Regions from separate parts of the Streptomyces sp. NPDC023541 genome, predicted to be linked through region 2. Evidence: predicted binding sites of a transcription regulator. Region 2 holds the regulator's gene; the other holds the start of a gene.
What was found. The regulator HspR, encoded in region 2, represses chaperone genes until heat shock. The targets are predictions, from matches to a motif close to TTGAGNNNNNNNNNCTCAA.

Region 1 (8,215 bases), on a different contig from region 2:
GCGCAGGGATGCGAGGGCGGAGGCGCGCTGGCCGGCGAGGGTGGCCTCGACGGTGCGCATCCGGTCGATGCGGGCGGTGAGCGCGGCGCTGACGGCGGCGCCGTCGGTCTTGCGGTCGGGGACGGTCAGGGTGGGCCGGTCGGTGAGCCGCTTGAGGTAGTCGTCGGCCGCCTTGACCTCGGGGCCGGTGACGGTGGCGGCGAGGGTCTGGCGCACGTCGGGCCGGGCGACGCGCGCGAAGTCGTCGAGGGCGGCCTGCTCCCGTACCCGGGTGCGCTGGGCGGCGGTGGTGAGCTCGTCGACGGAGACCGAGCCGGGGGGCTGCTCGCCGCGGGGGACGGCCAGCGCCCCGAGCAGCAGTCCGCGGGTGGCGGAGGCCTGTTCCACGGCCTGGCCCAGGGGGGCCAGCGGGCGGGTGGCGGCGAGGGCGGACTCGGCGCGCGGCGGGGTCAGCTCGGCCAGCCGGGTGCCCGGGGCAAGGAGTTCCGTGATGACGCCGGTGTAGGCCTGGTGGGCGGCGAGGGCGGTGCCCTTGCCGTCGATGGCTTCGGTGCGGACGGCCGCGACGCGGGCAAGGGCCATGGCGAGGGGTTCGTCGACCTCGGTCGCGGCCTCGGCGATCTGCCGGTCGGTGCGCAGGACGCGGTCCTGGAGGCCGGCCTTGGCCGCGCCGGGGCGGCCCTTGGCGGCGTATTCGACCACGGCGTCGCGCTCGTCGGCGAGGACGTGCGTGAGGGTGAGGATCTGGCCGGTCTGCTCCGCGAGGGTGACCAGCCGCTGGGAGTCGTTCAGCTCCCTCGCGGCCGTGACGACGGCGGGGGTGCCGGCCGCGAGGACGGTGAGCCCTGCGACGGCGACGCCGACGACCAGCCGGCTGCGCACGCGGACGCGGCGTCCTGCGGGGGCCGGGCCTTCGGCGGCGGTGCCGTTCTTCCGAGACCGCTTCTTCTGCACCGGTGCTCGCAATCCTGTACGTGTGCTTTTGCTCGTCTACTCGTGTGGCCGAGGTAACGGCCGGTCAACAAGTAAACGCCCCCTGCCCCCTCGTACCGCCTCAGACCTTTGCAGCGTGTTGGGGAGAGAGCCGCACATCGCCCACCCGGCCACTCGAACGAGTGAACATCACGGATGAGTTGGCGACCAACTCGGGCACCCGGCCCCAGAGCGGCTCCGTGGACAGCTGGTTGAAAGATCGATGCGGCCTTTGGCAGTATGCCCCGCCCACATCGCCGGTCCCGCGCCGGGGCCTTGCCGGGCCGGGGCCCGGAGGCTGCGCGCGCAGGCCGCCCGCCACTCCCCCCTCTGGTCCGTACCTACCCGGGTCCGCAGGCCCGCGCCGGACAGAATGCCCGTATGCGCATCGACCTCGCCACGGCCCCCGGCAGTCAGGAACGCCCCAATGAGGACTGGGTGTCGGCGTCGGCGCCCGCTTCGGGAGGCGGGGTCCTGGTGGTCCTGGACGGAGTCACCCCGCCCGCGGACGGGGACGGGTGCGTGCACGGCGTGCCGTGGTTCGCGGCCCGGCTCGGCGGCCGATTGACCGAACTGTCCGGATCGCGACGGGACATGCCGCTGGACCGGATCCTGGCCGAAGCCGTCCGCGCCACGGCCGAGGTCCACCGCGGCACGTGTGACCTTTCTCACGCACGCACCCCGCAGGCGACGGTCGTCGTGGTCCGCTGGGACGCGGAGTACGTGGAACACCTCGTGCTGTCGGACTCCGTACTGCTCCTCCAGGCGCCCGGGGGCGAGGTGACGGCGGTGCTCGACGACCGGCTGGACCGGGTGCCGCGGGAGGTGCTGCGCTCGGTGGCCGCGACGGACGCCCTGCGCAACGCCGAGGGCGGCTTCTTCACGGCGGCCGCGGACGCGTCGGTGGCGGCCCGGGCGGTCACGGGGCGCACGCCGCGCTCCCGGGTGCGGTCGGTGGCCGCGCTCACGGACGGGGCGAGCCGGTGGACGGACACGTTCGGGGAGGGCGACTGGGCCGAGTGCATGACGGTGCTGCGGAAGGAGGGCGCGCAGGGGCTGATCGGCCGGGTCCGCACCATCGAGTCCGACCCGGCGCGCCCGTCGGCCCGGTACAAGCGGCACGACGACGCGTCGGCGGTCTACGCGGAGCTCTGAGGCGCCCTCGCCCGGCGCCGGCGGTCGCCCTACTCGGCGCCGGCGTTCAACTGGTGCAGCAGGCGGGCCAGTTCGGCCACCTCGCCGCGGTCCCACCCGGCGAGCTTGCGCATGTACTGCTCGCGCCGCGCGCCCCGTACCCGCAGGAACCGCTCGCGTCCCTCCTGGGTGAGCCCGACGAGGAAGGCCCGCCCGTCGGCGGGGTCCTGCTCACGGGCCACCAGGCCCAGGACCTCCAGGGCCCGCAGCTGCCGGCTCATGGTGGCCTTGCCGACCCCGAAGTAGGCGGCGAGGTCGGTGGCCCGCTGCCGGCCGGCCGCCTCCAGGCGTACGAGGAGCCCGTACGCGGCGGGCTCCAGCTCGGGGTGGAGCTCGCGGGCCATCTCCCCGGAGGAGGCGCGTGCCCGCCGGAGGAAGACGGACAGCTCCCGCTCCAGGGCAAGGAACTCCTGGTCTTCACTCCCGTGCACGTCCCGCTCCTCGTTCGATGTGTGGCACCCCGGTGGGTGGGGCCCAGTATTTCGCAGCGGGTGTGCGGACGGCCCGGGGCCCCGCCGGAGCGGGGACCCGGGCCGTCCGGAAGCCGGAACGGGCCCTTCGGCCAGGGGTCAGGCGGCGGCCGTGACCGGCACCTGCGCCCCGTCCAGGGCGAGCTCCAGGACCTGGCGCACATCGGTCACCGGGTGCACCTCCAGCCCCTTCAGCACCTCGGCCGGGACATCGTCCAGGTCGGCCTCGTTGCGCTTGGGGATGATGACGGTGGTCAGGCCCGCCCGGTGGGCGGCGAGCAGCTTCTGCTTGACCCCGCCGATCGGCAGGACCCGCCCGGTCAGTGACACCTCGCCGGTCATGGCCACGTCCGTGCGCACCTGCCGCCCGGAGAGCAGCGAGGCGAGGGCGGTGGTCATGGTGATGCCCGCGCTGGGGCCGTCCTTGGGCACCGCGCCGGCCGGGAAGTGGATGTGCACGCCCCGGTCCTTGAGGTCGGCGACCGGGAGTTCCAGTTCGGCGCCGTGCGAGCGCAGGAAGCTCAGGGCGATCTGCGCCGACTCCTTCATCACGTCGCCGAGCTGGCCGGTGAGCGTCAGTCCGGCGGCACCCGTCTCGGGGTCGGCCAGCGAGGCCTCCACGAACAGCACGTCGCCTCCCGCGCCGGTCACCGCGAGGCCCGTGGCCACGCCGGGGACGGCGGTGCGCCGCTCGGCCGGGTCCTGGGCGGATTCCGGCACGTGGTGCGGGCGTCCGATCAGAGCCCGCAGGCCGTCGGCCCCGATGCGGTAGGGCAGTTCCCGCTCGCCCAGCTCGTGCTGGGCGGCGACCTTGCGCAGCAGGCGTGCGACGGCCCGCTCCAGGGTGCGTACGCCCGCCTCGCGGGTGTACTCCCCGGCCAGCTTGCGCAGGGCGTCCTCCTCCAGGACCACCTCGTCGGCGGCGAGCCCGGCGCGCTCCAGCTGGCGGGGCAGCAGGTGGTCGCGGGCGATGACCACCTTCTCGTCCTCCGTGTATCCGTCGAGGCGGACGAGCTCCATGCGGTCGGCGAGTGCCTCGGGGATGGCCTCCAGGACGTTGGCGGTGGCCAGGAAGACGATGTCGCTCAGGTCCAGTTCGACCTCCAGGTAGTGGTCCCGGAAGGTGTGGTTCTGGGCGGGGTCGAGGACCTCCAGGAGGGCGGCCGCGGGGTCGCCGCGGAAGTCGGAGCCGACCTTGTCGATCTCGTCGAGGAGCACCACGGGGTTCATCGACCCGGCTTCCTTGATGGCCCGGACGATGCGGCCCGGCAGGGCGCCGACGTAGGTCCGCCGGTGGCCGCGCACCTCGGCCTCGTCCCGGACGCCGCCGAGGGCGACCCGGACGAACTTGCGCCCCATGGCGTGGGCCACGCTTTCACCCAGCGAGGTCTTTCCGACACCGGGCGGGCCGACGAGAGCGAGGACGGCGCCCCCTCGGCGGCCCCCGATGACACCCATGCCGCGCTCGCTGCGGCGCTTGCGCACCGCCAGGTACTCGGTGATGCGGTCCTTCACGTCGCTGAGGCCCGCGTGTTCGGCGTCCAGTACCGCCCGGGCGCCCTGGATGTCGTACCGGTCCTCGGTGCGCTCGTTCCAGGGCAGTTCGAGGACGGTGTCGAGCCAGGTGCGGATCCATGAGCCCTCGGGGCTCTGGTCGCTGGACCGCTCCAGCTTGTCGACCTCCTTGAGCGCGGCCTCCCGGACCTTCTCGGGGAGGTCGGCGGCCTCGACGCGGGCGCGGTAGTCGTCGGACTCCTCGCCGTCCTTCTCGCCGTTCAGCTCGCGCAGTTCCTTGCGCACGGCCTCCAGCTGGCGGCGCAGCAGGAACTCGCGCTGCTGCTTGTCGACGCCGTCCTGGACGTCCTTGGCGATGGACTCGGCGACGTCCTGTTCGGCGAGGTGGTCGCTGAGCGCCTTGACGGCCAGCTTGAGGCGGGCGACCGGGTCGGCCGTCTCCAGGAGTTCGACCTTCTGCTCGGCCGTCAGGAACGGCGAGTATCCGGAGTTGTCGGCGAGGGCGGAGACCCCCTCGATCTGCTGGACGCGGTCCACGACCTGCCAGGCCCCGCGCTTCTTGAGCCAGCTGGTGGCGAGCGCCTTGTACTCCTTGACGAGTTCGGCGACGGCGCCCGGCAGCGGATCGGGGACGGTCTCGTCCACGGTCTCTCCCTCGACCCAGAGCGCCGCTCCGGGCCCGGTGGTGCCGGCACCGATGCGGACGCGCCCGAGGCCGCGGATGAGCGCGCCGGGGTCGCCGCCGGAGAGCCGGCCGACCTGCTCGACGGTTCCGAGCACACCGGTCGCGGCGTACTTCCCGTCGATCCGCGCCACGAGCAGCACCCGGGGCTTCCCGCTGCCCGCCGCGGCCTGGGCGGCCTCGACGGCCCCGCGCACCTCGGCGTCGGACAGGTCCAGCGGAACGACCATTCCGGGCAGCACGACCTCGTCGTCGAGCGGCAGCACGGGCAGGGTGAGCGTTAGAGACGTCGAAGCCATGATCTTCCCTTCGGCAGTGAAGTTGAGCTATGCCGACTCAATGCATGTGCGCCTGCCGATGTTCCCCAACCCCCGTTCGCCCGGGGCGAACGCACTTCGGGACAGCCGGATTCGTCCTTCCGCACAGGGCGTTCACCCGATGGGTGACGAGGCTCCCGGCCTCGACGGGAAGGCGGCGGTATTCGCACTGACCGAGCGTCTCGCCGGTGTGCGGGTCACCGGGCAGATGCCGGCGGAGGCGGTGGGAGGGCGTCGCCGTCGGCCTCACGGACGCGCAGGGCGCCAGGACGCGTGCAAGGGCCGGCGGCGCCCCCCACCGGGGCCGTTCAGCGGTTCAGGGGGGAGATGCGGACGTCGCCCGAGGTGGTTCTCGCCGAGAGGCGGGAGGGGGCCGAGGCGTCGTCGGGGAGGGTGACGTCGCGGGCACCGGAGGTGGTGGAGACCGCGAGCCGGTAGGGGGCCGCGGGCACCTTCAGGCCGACGTCGCCGGAGGTGGTCTCGGCGAGCACCGAGGAGGGGGCCTTCGCGAAGTGCAGGCGGACGTCGCCCGAGTCGGAGCGCACCGACGTGGCGGGGCCGGCCAGCCCGGTGGCGGTGATCTCTCCGGAGGTCGTACGGATCTTCAGCGGGCCGGCGATGTCCTCGGCCCGGACGTCGCCGGAGTCGGCCTCCACCTCGACGGCGGCCACGCCCGTCACGGTGATGTCGCCGCTGTCGCTCTCCAGCGTGACCTTCGCGGAGGCGGGGACCTCCAGGCGGTAGTCGATGTAGCAGCTTGCGGAGCAGCCGTTGGTGAAGGTGAGCACGCCCCCGCTGACCTGATGGCCTGGCGTGGGGGCGGTGTCGCCGCGGTAGTGGACGGTGCGGCGGACCGTGACGCCGGGACCGGCCCCCGGGGTGATCTCGATCGACCCGGCCCGGGTGCCGGTCACCTCGACGGCTGAGACCGCCTCGGTGACCGTGGTGTCGGCGCTCGCCGTCCTGCGCGGCCCGTCGACGAAGGAGCATCCGGCGAGGACGAGGCCGGCCGCGAGGGCGACGGCCGCGGCGCGGGCGGCCCGGGGGGCCGTGGTGTGGGACGTCATGCACCGATCCTCCGGCGCCGGCGCCGCGCGGCCGATGGGGCCGGCACCCGGATCCGGTGTCGGGTTGTCCCCCGGGCCCCCGGGCCCCCGGCGTGCGGCCGGCGTCGGCCGTTCGGGCGGAGCAGCGTCGTTTCCTCCTCATCCGTACGCGTGATGCGCGGATGCGGGCCACGCGTACGGGCAGAGGTGGCTGCGGCAGTGTTCCCCCTCGCAGAAAGACCAGCTGATGCGTCTCCGCTCCGCCTTCACCGCCGTTCTCGGCGCCGCCCTGCTCCTCGTCGCCGTCCCGGCCTCCGCCTCAGCCGCCTCGGGGCGGTTCAGCTACGAGTACGTGACCGTCGAGGGCTACGACGCCTCCGGCTTCCTCAACGACCCGGCGGACGGCCAGTGCATCAACTTGCCCGGCGTCGGTCAGGAGAACCCCGAGCCCGGTCACTCGCCGAGGAACCGCACCGACGCCTGGGCCACGGTCTTCGCCGACACCAATTGCGAGGGGCCCTCCTTCCGCCTGCGGCCGTACACCGGCGGGGCGTCAGAGCGCCTGAAGGTGCGGTCGGTCGTCTTCGGCTGATCCCGGGGCGGTGTCCACACCCGCGCCCGGGCCGGTGGCGACCGGGCGCAGCGGTGAGGGCAGGCCCCATTCGCTCCAGGAGCCGTCGTACACCGCCAGGTCCCGGTAGCCGGCGAGGTCGGCGCCGAGGGCCAGCACGCAGGCGGTCACTCCGGAGCCGCAGCTGAAGCGGAGGCGTTCGCGTCCGCCCGCGGCCGCCGCGAAGGCCGCCCGGAGTTCCCCGGCCGGGCGCATGAGGCCGTCGGGGCGCTGGAGTTCGCCGAACGGCAGGCTGACGGCGCCCGGCATGTGGCCGCCGCGCAGGCCGGGACGGGGTTCGGGGGCGGTGCCTTCGAAGCGTTCGCGGGTCCGGGCGTCGAGGACGGCAGCGGCCGGGTCGGACAGGGCCGCGGCGATGTCCTCGGCGTCGGCGAGCAGCCCCGCGCGGGGCCGGGCGGTGAAGGTGCCGTGCGGACCCCCGTACTCCGGGGCGGCGGCCTCGACGGGCAGGCCGGCGGCCGTCCAGGCGGGCAGTCCCCCGTCGAGGACGGCGGCCCGGTCGAAGCCCATGGCGCGCAGCATCCACCAGGCGCGGGCGCTGGAGTAGACGCCGGCGCCGTCGTAGACGACGACGGTGTCGGTGTCGTCGAGGCCGAGGGAGCGCAGCGCCTCGGTGAACTCGGCGGGCCCGGGCATGGTGTGCGGGGCGGGCGCCGCGTGGTCGGACAGGGCTCCGTCGAGGTCGAAGGGGCGGGCGCCCGGGATACGGCGGCCTGCGGCGCGGTGGGCGCCGACGGAGGCGTCGAAGACGACCAGTCCGGGGGCGCCCAATCGGGCGGCCAGCCAGTCGGCCCCGACCAGCGGTCCGGGGTTCGCGGGCCCGGGCGGGCGGGACTCGGGGCGGTCGGGCGTGGGCATACGGCACCTCCTGGAGGCTCGGCGGGCCGCACCCGCCCCGCCTGGGCGGCGCGGCCCGCCGGCTGTGCGACGCGGTCGCCCCCATCCTCCGGCGCGGCCCCGCCCGGCGTGCGACCGCCCCCGCCGCGGGGCGGGTTCGCCCCGTCCGTGTCAGGGGGCCGGGCAGCCGCCCGGGCGGGCGTAGACCGCGACCCGGGCACCGCGCACCCCGGTGACCGAGCAGAGGTCGAACGAGCCCGCCAGCACCTCCCGCTTGACCGCCTCGCGCGGATACGGGTCCAGCGGCTCGCCCTCCGGGTCCAGCAGGGCGATCACGCGGGGCGACGCGAGCAGGGCCGCGCGGATCCGCTCCGGGGGCAGCTCGGTGCCCTGGAGGGTGTGCGAGGCCGCCGGGGAGGCGGCCAGGGCGGGGTCGCGCAGGCCCGCGTAGACGTCCGGCGAGGACAGCAGCCACTCGCGCCTGCGGGAGGGCATGAACACCACCGCGTCCCCCGGGCGGGCCCGCTCCCGTACCGCGGCGGCCACCGCGA
Region 2 (8,215 bases):
GCCTGCGGATCGGGCTGCTGCCCTCCGAAGTTCGGAATCGAGGCCGGGTCGATGCTCACCGTGTACTTCCCTTCGTGCGGATACTTGCATCCTCCCCCATCCCGCCCACCCCATGTCCAGCCCGACGGCCGCGTATCCGCTGCGGGCGGACAGGAGTGCACCCCGCGCACGTTCCTGTACGCGGGGTGCGGGGTCAGGGTGCCTTGCCCACCAGCAGGTCCTCGCCGGCCACGTCGACGCGCACGGTGTCGCCGTCGCGCACCTCTCCGGAGAGGATCTCCTTCGCGAGGCGGTCGCCGATCGCCGTCTGGATCAGGCGGCGCAGCGGCCGGGCGCCGTACGCCGGGTCGTTGCCCTTGTCCGCCACCCAGGCCAGGGCCTCGGGGGTGACGTCCAGGGTCAGCCGCCGGTCGGCCAGGCGCTTGGCGAGGCGGCCGATCTGCAGCTCGGCGATGTGCGCCAGCTCCTCCCGGCTCAGCGCGGAGAAGACCACCAGGTCGTCCAGGCGGTTGAGGAACTCCGGCTTGAAGCTCGCCCGGACCACGTCAAGGACCTGCTGCTTCTTCTGGTCGGCCGAGGTGGCCGGGTCCATCAGGAACTGGCTGCCCAGGTTCGAGGTCAGGATCAGGATGGTGTTGCGGAAGTCGACCGTCCGGCCCTGGCCGTCGGTGAGCCGGCCGTCGTCCAGGACCTGGAGCAGGATGTCGAAGACCTCGGGGTGGGCCTTCTCCACCTCGTCGAGGAGCACCACGCTGTACGGGCGGCGGCGGACGGCCTCGGTGAGCTGCCCGCCCTCCTCGTAGCCGACGTAGCCGGGCGGGGCGCCGACGAGCCGGGCCACGCTGTGCTTCTCGGAGTACTCCGACATGTCGATGCGGACCATGGCCCGCTCGTCGTCGAAGAGGAAGTCGGCGAGTGCCTTGGCCAGCTCCGTCTTGCCCACGCCCGTCGGGCCGAGGAAGAGGAAGGAGCCGGTCGGCCGGTCCGGGTCGGCGATGCCGGCGCGGGTGCGGCGCACGGCGTCGGAGACGGCCCGTACGGCCTCGGTCTGGCCGATCAGGCGGCGGCCCAGGCCGTCCTCCATGCGCAGCAGCTTCTGGGTCTCCCCTTCGAGCAGCCGGCCGGCGGGGATGCCGGTCCAGGCGCCCACCACGTCCGCGATGTCGTCGGGCCCGACCTCGTCCTTGACCATGGAGTCCTTGGACGTCTCGGCCGCGGCCTCCTCCTCGGTGGCCTCGGCCAGCTCGCGCTCCAGCTGCGGGATCTCCCCGTAGAGGAGCTTGGAGGCGGTGTCGAAGTCGCCGTCGCGCTGGGCGCGCTCGGCCTGGCCGCGCAGGTCGTCCAGGCGCTCCTTGAGCTCGCCGACCCGGTTGAGGGACTGCTTCTCCTTCTCCCAGCGGGCGGTCAGGCCGCGCAGTTCCTCCTCCTTGTCGGCAAGGTCCTTGCGGATCTTGTCGAGGCGCTCGCGCGAGGCCGGGTCGGACTCGTTGTTCAGCGCCAGCTCCTCCATCCGCAGGCGGTCCACCGAGCGCTGCAGCTCGTCGATCTCGACGGGCGAGGAGTCGATCTCCATGCGCAGCCGGGACGCGGCCTCGTCGACGAGGTCGATGGCCTTGTCCGGCAGGAAGCGGGAGGTGATGTACCGGTCGGAGAGGGTCGCGGCGGCGACCAGCGCACTGTCGTTGATGACCACCTTGTGGTGGGCCTCGTAACGGCCCTTGAGCCCCCGCAGGATCGCGATCGTGTCCTCGACGGACGGCTCGGCGACCAGCACCTGCTGGAAGCGCCGCTCCAGCGCCGGGTCCTTCTCGATGCGCTCGCGGTACTCGTCGAGCGTGGTCGCGCCGACCATGCGGAGCTCGCCGCGGGCCAGCATGGGCTTGAGCATGTTGCCGGCGTCCATCGCGGAATCGCCGCCGGCGCCCGCGCCGACGACCGTGTGCAGCTCGTCGATGAAGGTGATGATCTGGCCCTCGCTGGACTTGATCTCCGCGAGGACGGTCTTCAGCCGCTCCTCGAACTCGCCGCGGTACTTGGCGCCGGCGACCATGGCGCCCAGGTCGAGGGCGACGAGCCGCTTGTTCTTCAGGGACTCGGGCACGTCGCCCTTGACGATGCGCTGGGCCAGGCCCTCGACGACGGCCGTCTTGCCGACGCCGGGCTCGCCGATGAGCACCGGATTGTTCTTCGTACGGCGCGACAGGACCTGCACGACGCGCCGGATCTCGTGGTCGCGGCCGATGACCGGGTCCAGCTTGCCGTCGCGGGCGGCCGCCGTGAAGTCGGTGCCGAACTTCTCCAGGGCCTTGTACTGGCCCTCGGGGTCGGGAGTGGTCACCCTCCGTGCTCCTCGTGCGTTCTGGAAGGCGTCCAGCAGCTTCTTCGCCGTCGCGCCCTGCGTGGAAAGGACCTCACCGGCCGCGCCGCCCTTGGCGGCGACGGCGATGAGCAGGTGTTCGGTGGAGAGGTACTCGTCGCCGAGCTTGCCGGCCTCGCTGTCGGCCTCGGCGAGCACGGCGAGCAGCTCGCGGGTGGGCTGCGGGGGCGCGACCGTGGAGCCGGTGACGCTGGGCAGCGCGGCGAGCAGGCGTTCGGCGCCGCTGCGCACGGCGGCCTGGTCGGCGTCCGTGGCGATCAGCAGGTCGATCACGTTCTCGTTGTCCTCGCCGGCGAGCAGGGCCAGCAACAGGTGTGCGGGGGTCAGGTCCGCGTGGCCGTCCTTGACGGCCCTGCCGGTGGCCGCGTTCAGCGCGTCGCGGCTCTTGTTGGTCAGCTCGGCGTCCACAGCGCCTTCTCCTCTCCAAGAGATGCACAACCAGGCCTGCCCGGGGTCCGGGCGTGCTCTGACAGAGTCAGCGTATGCAAAGTTGAGTCTATTCCACTCAAGGCAACTGAGGGGACCGCTTGCCCGTACCCTTCGGCCCATGTCCCATGACGTCCTCAACCCGACGCCCGAGTACCTCGCCTTCTGGCGGGAGCGGCACGTCTGCACCCTGACCACCCCGCGCCCCGACGGGACCCCGCACGTGGTGCCGGTGGGCGTGACGTACGACCCTGAGGCCGGCCTGGCGCGGGTGATCAGCAACAGGCACAGCAAGAAGGTCCGCAACGTCCTGGCCGCTCAGGACGCGCAGGACGCCCAGGGCGTACAGGGCGGCGGGGCCCGGGTGGCGGTCTGCCAGATGGCGGGGCGGCGCTGGGCCACGCTGGAGGGCCGGGCGGTGATCCGCACGGACGAGGCGTCGGTCGCCGACGCCGTGGCGCGCTACGCGGAGCGGTACGGGCGGACGCCGTCGCCCAATCCGGACCGCGTGGTCATGGAGATCACTCTGGACCGGGCCATGGGCCGCGCATGAGCCGTTGATCCTTCGTCCTGTCCGGTTCACGCACTGGACGCGGGCATCACAACGGCGCCATCGTGGTCAGGTCCACGATGGCGCCGTTGTGTGGGGGTAGCACCTGAGCGATCTGGAACGACGGGGGAATCGCTTCAGGCACTGCGGGGGGTGGCGGTGGTGATGTCGGGTTCGAAGAGCTGGTGGTCCCGCTGGTCGAGATTGACGAAGACCATTCCGTAGCGCACCTCGCAGCGCACGGGCTGCGGCGCGCCGCGCGGGCGGCGCAGGCACCGGTAGGCACGTACGTCCTCGTCCTCCTCGCGCACGATGACGATGGGCTGGCCGAACAGGGTGACCATCAACGAGTCGCCGGGGTGGGGGATGGCCGTGGCGAGGTCGATGAACTGCCAGCCCGAGCGGTAGGCCGACGCCATCTCGCGGCGGAAGCCGCGGTCGTCGGGGGTCATGCGGACACCGTCGCAGGAGCCTCGGTCCAGCCCGTGTCGTCCTTGCCGCCCAGCTCGGCGGCGGTCCAGCCGGTGTCCGCGTACTTGCCCACGGGCGCGGTGGTCCAGCCGGTGTCGAACTCCGTGCTCGTCAGGCTCGTGCCCTGACCGTCCCTAGCGCTCCCCGCGTCACTTTCGACGGCGCTGACTGCCCCAATAACCGCAACGGCGGAGAAACCTATGGCAAGCACCGAGCGAAGCATTCTCTTGTACATGGTCGGCTTCGTCCTCACTTGATGGAATCCTCTCCCCCGCGTGTCAGACGATGGCTCATTCAGGCACGTCAATGCCACAGGGACGATGCATCATGTTCTTGCATGTTCAGGACCCTGGGGGGTGGAGATTTGACGCGAAATGAGACAAAGGCGACACATCCCCACCCCGTCACGTCCATGTGCGCCGAGGGAACGCGGCTCTACGCGGCTGCCCTGAGCACCGGCCGGATAGCCCGGGGAGAGATCCAGAACGCCCCCTGCCTGCTGGAACTCGCCCTTCTACAGCCCGACCCGGATGACGCCAACCAGCTCCGCCCGGTTCCCCCGTCCGTGGCTTTGGCTCAACGGCTCCATCCGATTGAACGCGAGATCCAGGATCGCCGACGCAGCGCTGTAGATCTCACCGACACTTTCGAGCCTTTCCTGGCCATCAGCGCACAGAGCCCGGCCAACACCCACGCCATCACGGTGCTGGAGGGTTTCGAGCGGATCAACGCCGCACTGAACCTCGCGACGGCCGAATGCCACACCGAGGTGCTGACGGTCCAGCCGGGCGGCGCACGGCCCTCCGAGGCCCTCACACAGGCCCTGGAGCGCGACCAGCCGCTGATCGACCGCGGGGTCAGCATACGGACCCTCTACCAGCACACCGCGCGGCACAGCCAGGGCACCCTCGCCTACGTGGACCGCATCTCCATGGGCAAGGTCGAGATCCGCACGCTCGAAGAGCTGATAGAGCGCCTGATCATCTTCGACCGCACCGTCGCCTTCATCCCGGTGAGCGACGACCGCCGGGTCGCGCTGGAGCTGCGCCACCCCGGCCTCGTCGACTACCTCATCAAGGTGTTCGAGCAGCTGTGGCACCGCGCCGTACCGCTCACGGAGGAGGTGACGTACCGCAGCACCCCCGGCGGCGTCACCGGCGTGCAGCGCACCATCGCCCAGCTCCTCATCGAAGGGCACGTGGACGAGGCCATCGCCCGCCGCCTCGGCATGAACGTGCGGACCTGCCGCGCCCACATCGCCAAGCTCGCCAGCACCCTGGGCAGCGGCAGCCGGGCCCAGCTCGGCTACCTCATCGCCCAGTCCGGCATCCTGGGCCGCCCTTCGGCCCACGAGGAGTGCGAACACCCGGGCCCCGGTGGAGAGCGCGACCACGGCGCGACCCGGGAAAGCGTCTAGAAAGCCGTCAGGCCCCGCCCTGGGAGGGGCGGAGCCGGTGGGGGTGCTTCCGGGGGCCGGGACGGCCTGCCGGTCAGTCCAGCGGGCGCTTGGGGCTCGGCCGCCAGACCACCAGGGCGCTGCCCGGCTGCGGCGGCTGGTACGGGACCAGGTCGCGCCGGTACGAGGCGTGCACCTGGGCCTCCCGGGCCCGCAGCGTGGCGGCCGCGCCGTCCACCGCCGCCGAGAGCTCGGCGACGCGCTGCTGGAGCGCCGCCACCTGGTTCTCCAGCTCGATGATCCGCTTGATGCCCGCCAGGTTGATGCCCTCGTCCTGGGACAGTGCCTGCACCGTGCGGAGCAGTTCGATGTCCCGGGCCGAATAGCGCCGGCCTCGGCCCGCCGTGCGGTCCGGGGAGACCAGGCCGAGACGGTCGTACTGGCGGAGGGTCTGCGGATGCAGGCCCGAGAGCTGGGCGGCCACCGAGATCACGTAGACCGGGGTCTCGTCGGTGAGTTGGTAGGCACCGCTTCCCAGACGGGACTGTCGTCGGCGGCCGTCCATGTCATGCTCCCTTCGCGGACTCGAACAGCGCGGAGCGCGGGTCCTGCGACTCCGTCGCCTCGCGGTACATCTCCAGCGCCTCGCGTGCCTTGTCGGACAGCTCGGTCGGAACCGCGACCTCCACGGTGACCAGCAGGTCCCCGCGGGTGCCGTCCTTGCGGACCGCCCCCTTGCCGCGGGCCCGCATCGTACGCCCGTTCGGGGTGCCCGGGGGCAGTTTCAGCGTGACCGACGGTCCGTTCAGGGTCGGGACCTTGATGTCGGCGCCCAGAGCCGCCTCCGCGAACGTCACCGGAACGGTCACTGTCAGATTGTCGTCCTTGCGGCCGAACACCGGGTGGGTCCCGACGTGCACCACCACGTAGAGGTCGCCGCCGGGGCCGCCCCGCTCGCCCGGGGCGCCCTTGCCGCGCAGCCGGATCCGCTGGCCGTCGGAGACGCCCGCCGGGATCCGGACCTGCATGGTGCGGGAGCTGCGGGCACGACCGCTGCCCTTGCAGACCTCGCAGGGGGTCTCGGCGATCAGACCGCGGCCCTTGCAGTCCGCGCAGGGGTCGGTCAGCGAGAAGCCGCCGCCGCTGCCCCGCGAGACCTGGCCGGTGCCGACGCAGGTCGGGCACACCCGGGGCGTGCCGTTCTTGTCGCCGGTGCCCGAACAGGCCTTGCAGGGCGCCTGCGAGGACATCCGGAGCGGGACCGTGGCCCCGTCCACCGCCTCCGTGAAGGAGAGGGTGACCTCCGACTCGATGTCCTGGCCGCGGCGCGGCTGGGTACGGGTGCCCGCCCCCGGGCCGGCGCCGCGGTTGAAGAGGCCGCCGAAGACGTCGCCCAGGCCGCCGCCGAAGCCGCCGGCCTGACCGCCCTGCTGGGTGCCCCCGAAGAGGTCGCCGAGGTCGAAGTTGAACGAGCCGCCGCCGCCCGGCCCGGGGCGGAAGCCGCCGTTGCCGAACAGCGCGCGCGCCTCGTCGTACTCCTTGCGCTTCTTGGCGTCCCCGAGGATGTCGTTCGCCTCGGAGATCTCCTTGAAGCGCGCCTCGGCCGATGCGTCGCCCTTGTTGGCGTCCGGGTGGAACTCGCGCGCGAGCTTCCGGTACGCCTTCTTGATCTCGGCCTCGGTGGCGTCCTTCGGGACACCGAGGACCTTGTAGTAGTCCTTCTCGACGAAGTCCTTCGTGCTCATCCCCGGTGTCCCTCCTCCCGTGCCTCTACGTGTACTGCGTCAGCCCTGATCGGCTGCATCCGCGTCCTCGCCGGACGGCTGGTCGCCCTCCGCGGACTCGGACTTGGGGGCCGCGCCCGGCTGGGGCTCGGCCACCGCGACCCGTGCGGGACGGATCGTACGCTCGCCGATCCGGTACCCCGGCTGCAGGATCGCCACGCAGGTCGTCTCCGTGACGTCCGGCGCGTACGAGTGCATCAGGGCCTCGTGGACCGTCGGGTCGAAGGGCTCGCCCTCCTTGCCGAACTGCTGCAGGCCCATCTTCGCGGCGACCGTCTCCAGCGATTCGGCCACCGACTTGAAGCCGCCGACCAGCTCGCCGTGCTCCCGCGCCCGGCCGATGTCGTCGAGCGTCGGCAGGAGCTCCGTCAGAAGGGACGCGACCGCGATCTCCTTGACGGTGATCCGGTCCCGCTCCACCCGGCGGCGGTAGTTCTGGTACTCCGCCTGGAGCCGCTGGAGGTCCGCGGTGCGCTCACCGAGCGCGGTACGGGCCTGGTCCAGCTGCGCCAGCAGGGCCACATCCTGTGCGCTGTCCCCGGCCGGGGCCGCCCCCTCCGCCGTGTCGGCGGAGTCGGCGGCCTTCGGCTCGGCGTCGTCCTGAGCGGCGTCGGCGGGGACTTCGGGCTTCTCGTCGAAGCCCGGGGTCTCCTCCGACATCAGGCAGCGCCACCCTTCGGCTTCTCGTCGTCGACGATCTCGGCGTCGACGACGTCGTCGTCGGCCTTGGCCTGACCCGCGTCACCGGCGGCGGCACCTGCGGCGCCCTGGGCGGCCTGCGCGTCGGCGTAGATCGCCTGGCCGAGCTTCTGGCTGACCGCGGCGAGCTTCTCGGTCGCGCTGCGGATCTCGCCGGTGTCCTCGCCCTTGAGCTTCTCCTTCAGCTCGGCGACGGCGGACTCGACCTCGGTCTTGACCTCGGCCGGGACCTTGTCCTCGTTGTCCTTGACGAACTTCTCCGTCTGGTAGACGAGCTGCTCGCCCTGGTTGCGGGACTCGGCGGCCTCCTTGCGGCGCAGGTCCTCGTCCGCGTACTGCTCCGCCTCCTGGCGCATGCGGTCGACCTCGTCCTTGCCGAGCGAGGAGCCGCCGGTGACGGTCATCTTCTGCTCCTTGCCCGTGCCGAGGTCCTTGGCCGTGACGTGCATGATGCCGTTCGCGTCGATGTCGAAGGAGACCTCGATCTGCGGGACGCCACGCGGGGCCGGGGG

Region 1: the regulator HspR is predicted to act here: its motif matches at 5,155-5,173, upstream of lon (endopeptidase La).

Annotation. Positions count from the first base shown of each region.
Region 1 covers NZ_JBVHJO010000004.1:422,031-430,245, forward strand. Annotated here, with positions in the region: gene ACZ3X1_RS12440 (sensor histidine kinase) at 1-954, opposite strand, end outside; gene ACZ3X1_RS12445 (hypothetical protein) at 1,354-2,127, shown strand; gene ACZ3X1_RS12450 (MarR family winged helix-turn-helix transcriptional regulator) at 2,157-2,597, opposite strand; gene lon (endopeptidase La) at 2,736-5,132, opposite strand; gene ACZ3X1_RS12460 (DUF4097 family beta strand repeat-containing protein) at 5,459-6,217, opposite strand; gene ACZ3X1_RS12465 (hypothetical protein) at 6,444-6,788, shown strand; gene ACZ3X1_RS12470 (sulfurtransferase) at 6,750-7,685, opposite strand; gene ACZ3X1_RS12475 (glycosyltransferase family 39 protein) at 7,836-8,215, opposite strand, start outside.
Region 2 covers NZ_JBVHJO010000003.1:234,097-242,311, forward strand. Annotated here, with positions in the region: gene ACZ3X1_RS08565 (YbjN domain-containing protein) at 1-59, opposite strand, end outside; gene clpB (ATP-dependent chaperone ClpB) at 194-2,785, opposite strand; gene ACZ3X1_RS08575 (pyridoxamine 5'-phosphate oxidase family protein) at 2,925-3,356, shown strand; gene ACZ3X1_RS08580 (Rieske (2Fe-2S) protein) at 3,491-3,805, opposite strand; gene ACZ3X1_RS08585 (helix-turn-helix transcriptional regulator) at 4,162-5,241, shown strand; gene ACZ3X1_RS08590 (heat shock protein transcriptional repressor HspR) at 5,315-5,785, opposite strand; gene dnaJ (molecular chaperone DnaJ) at 5,787-6,965, opposite strand; gene grpE (nucleotide exchange factor GrpE) at 7,005-7,664, opposite strand; gene dnaK (molecular chaperone DnaK) at 7,664-8,215, opposite strand, start outside.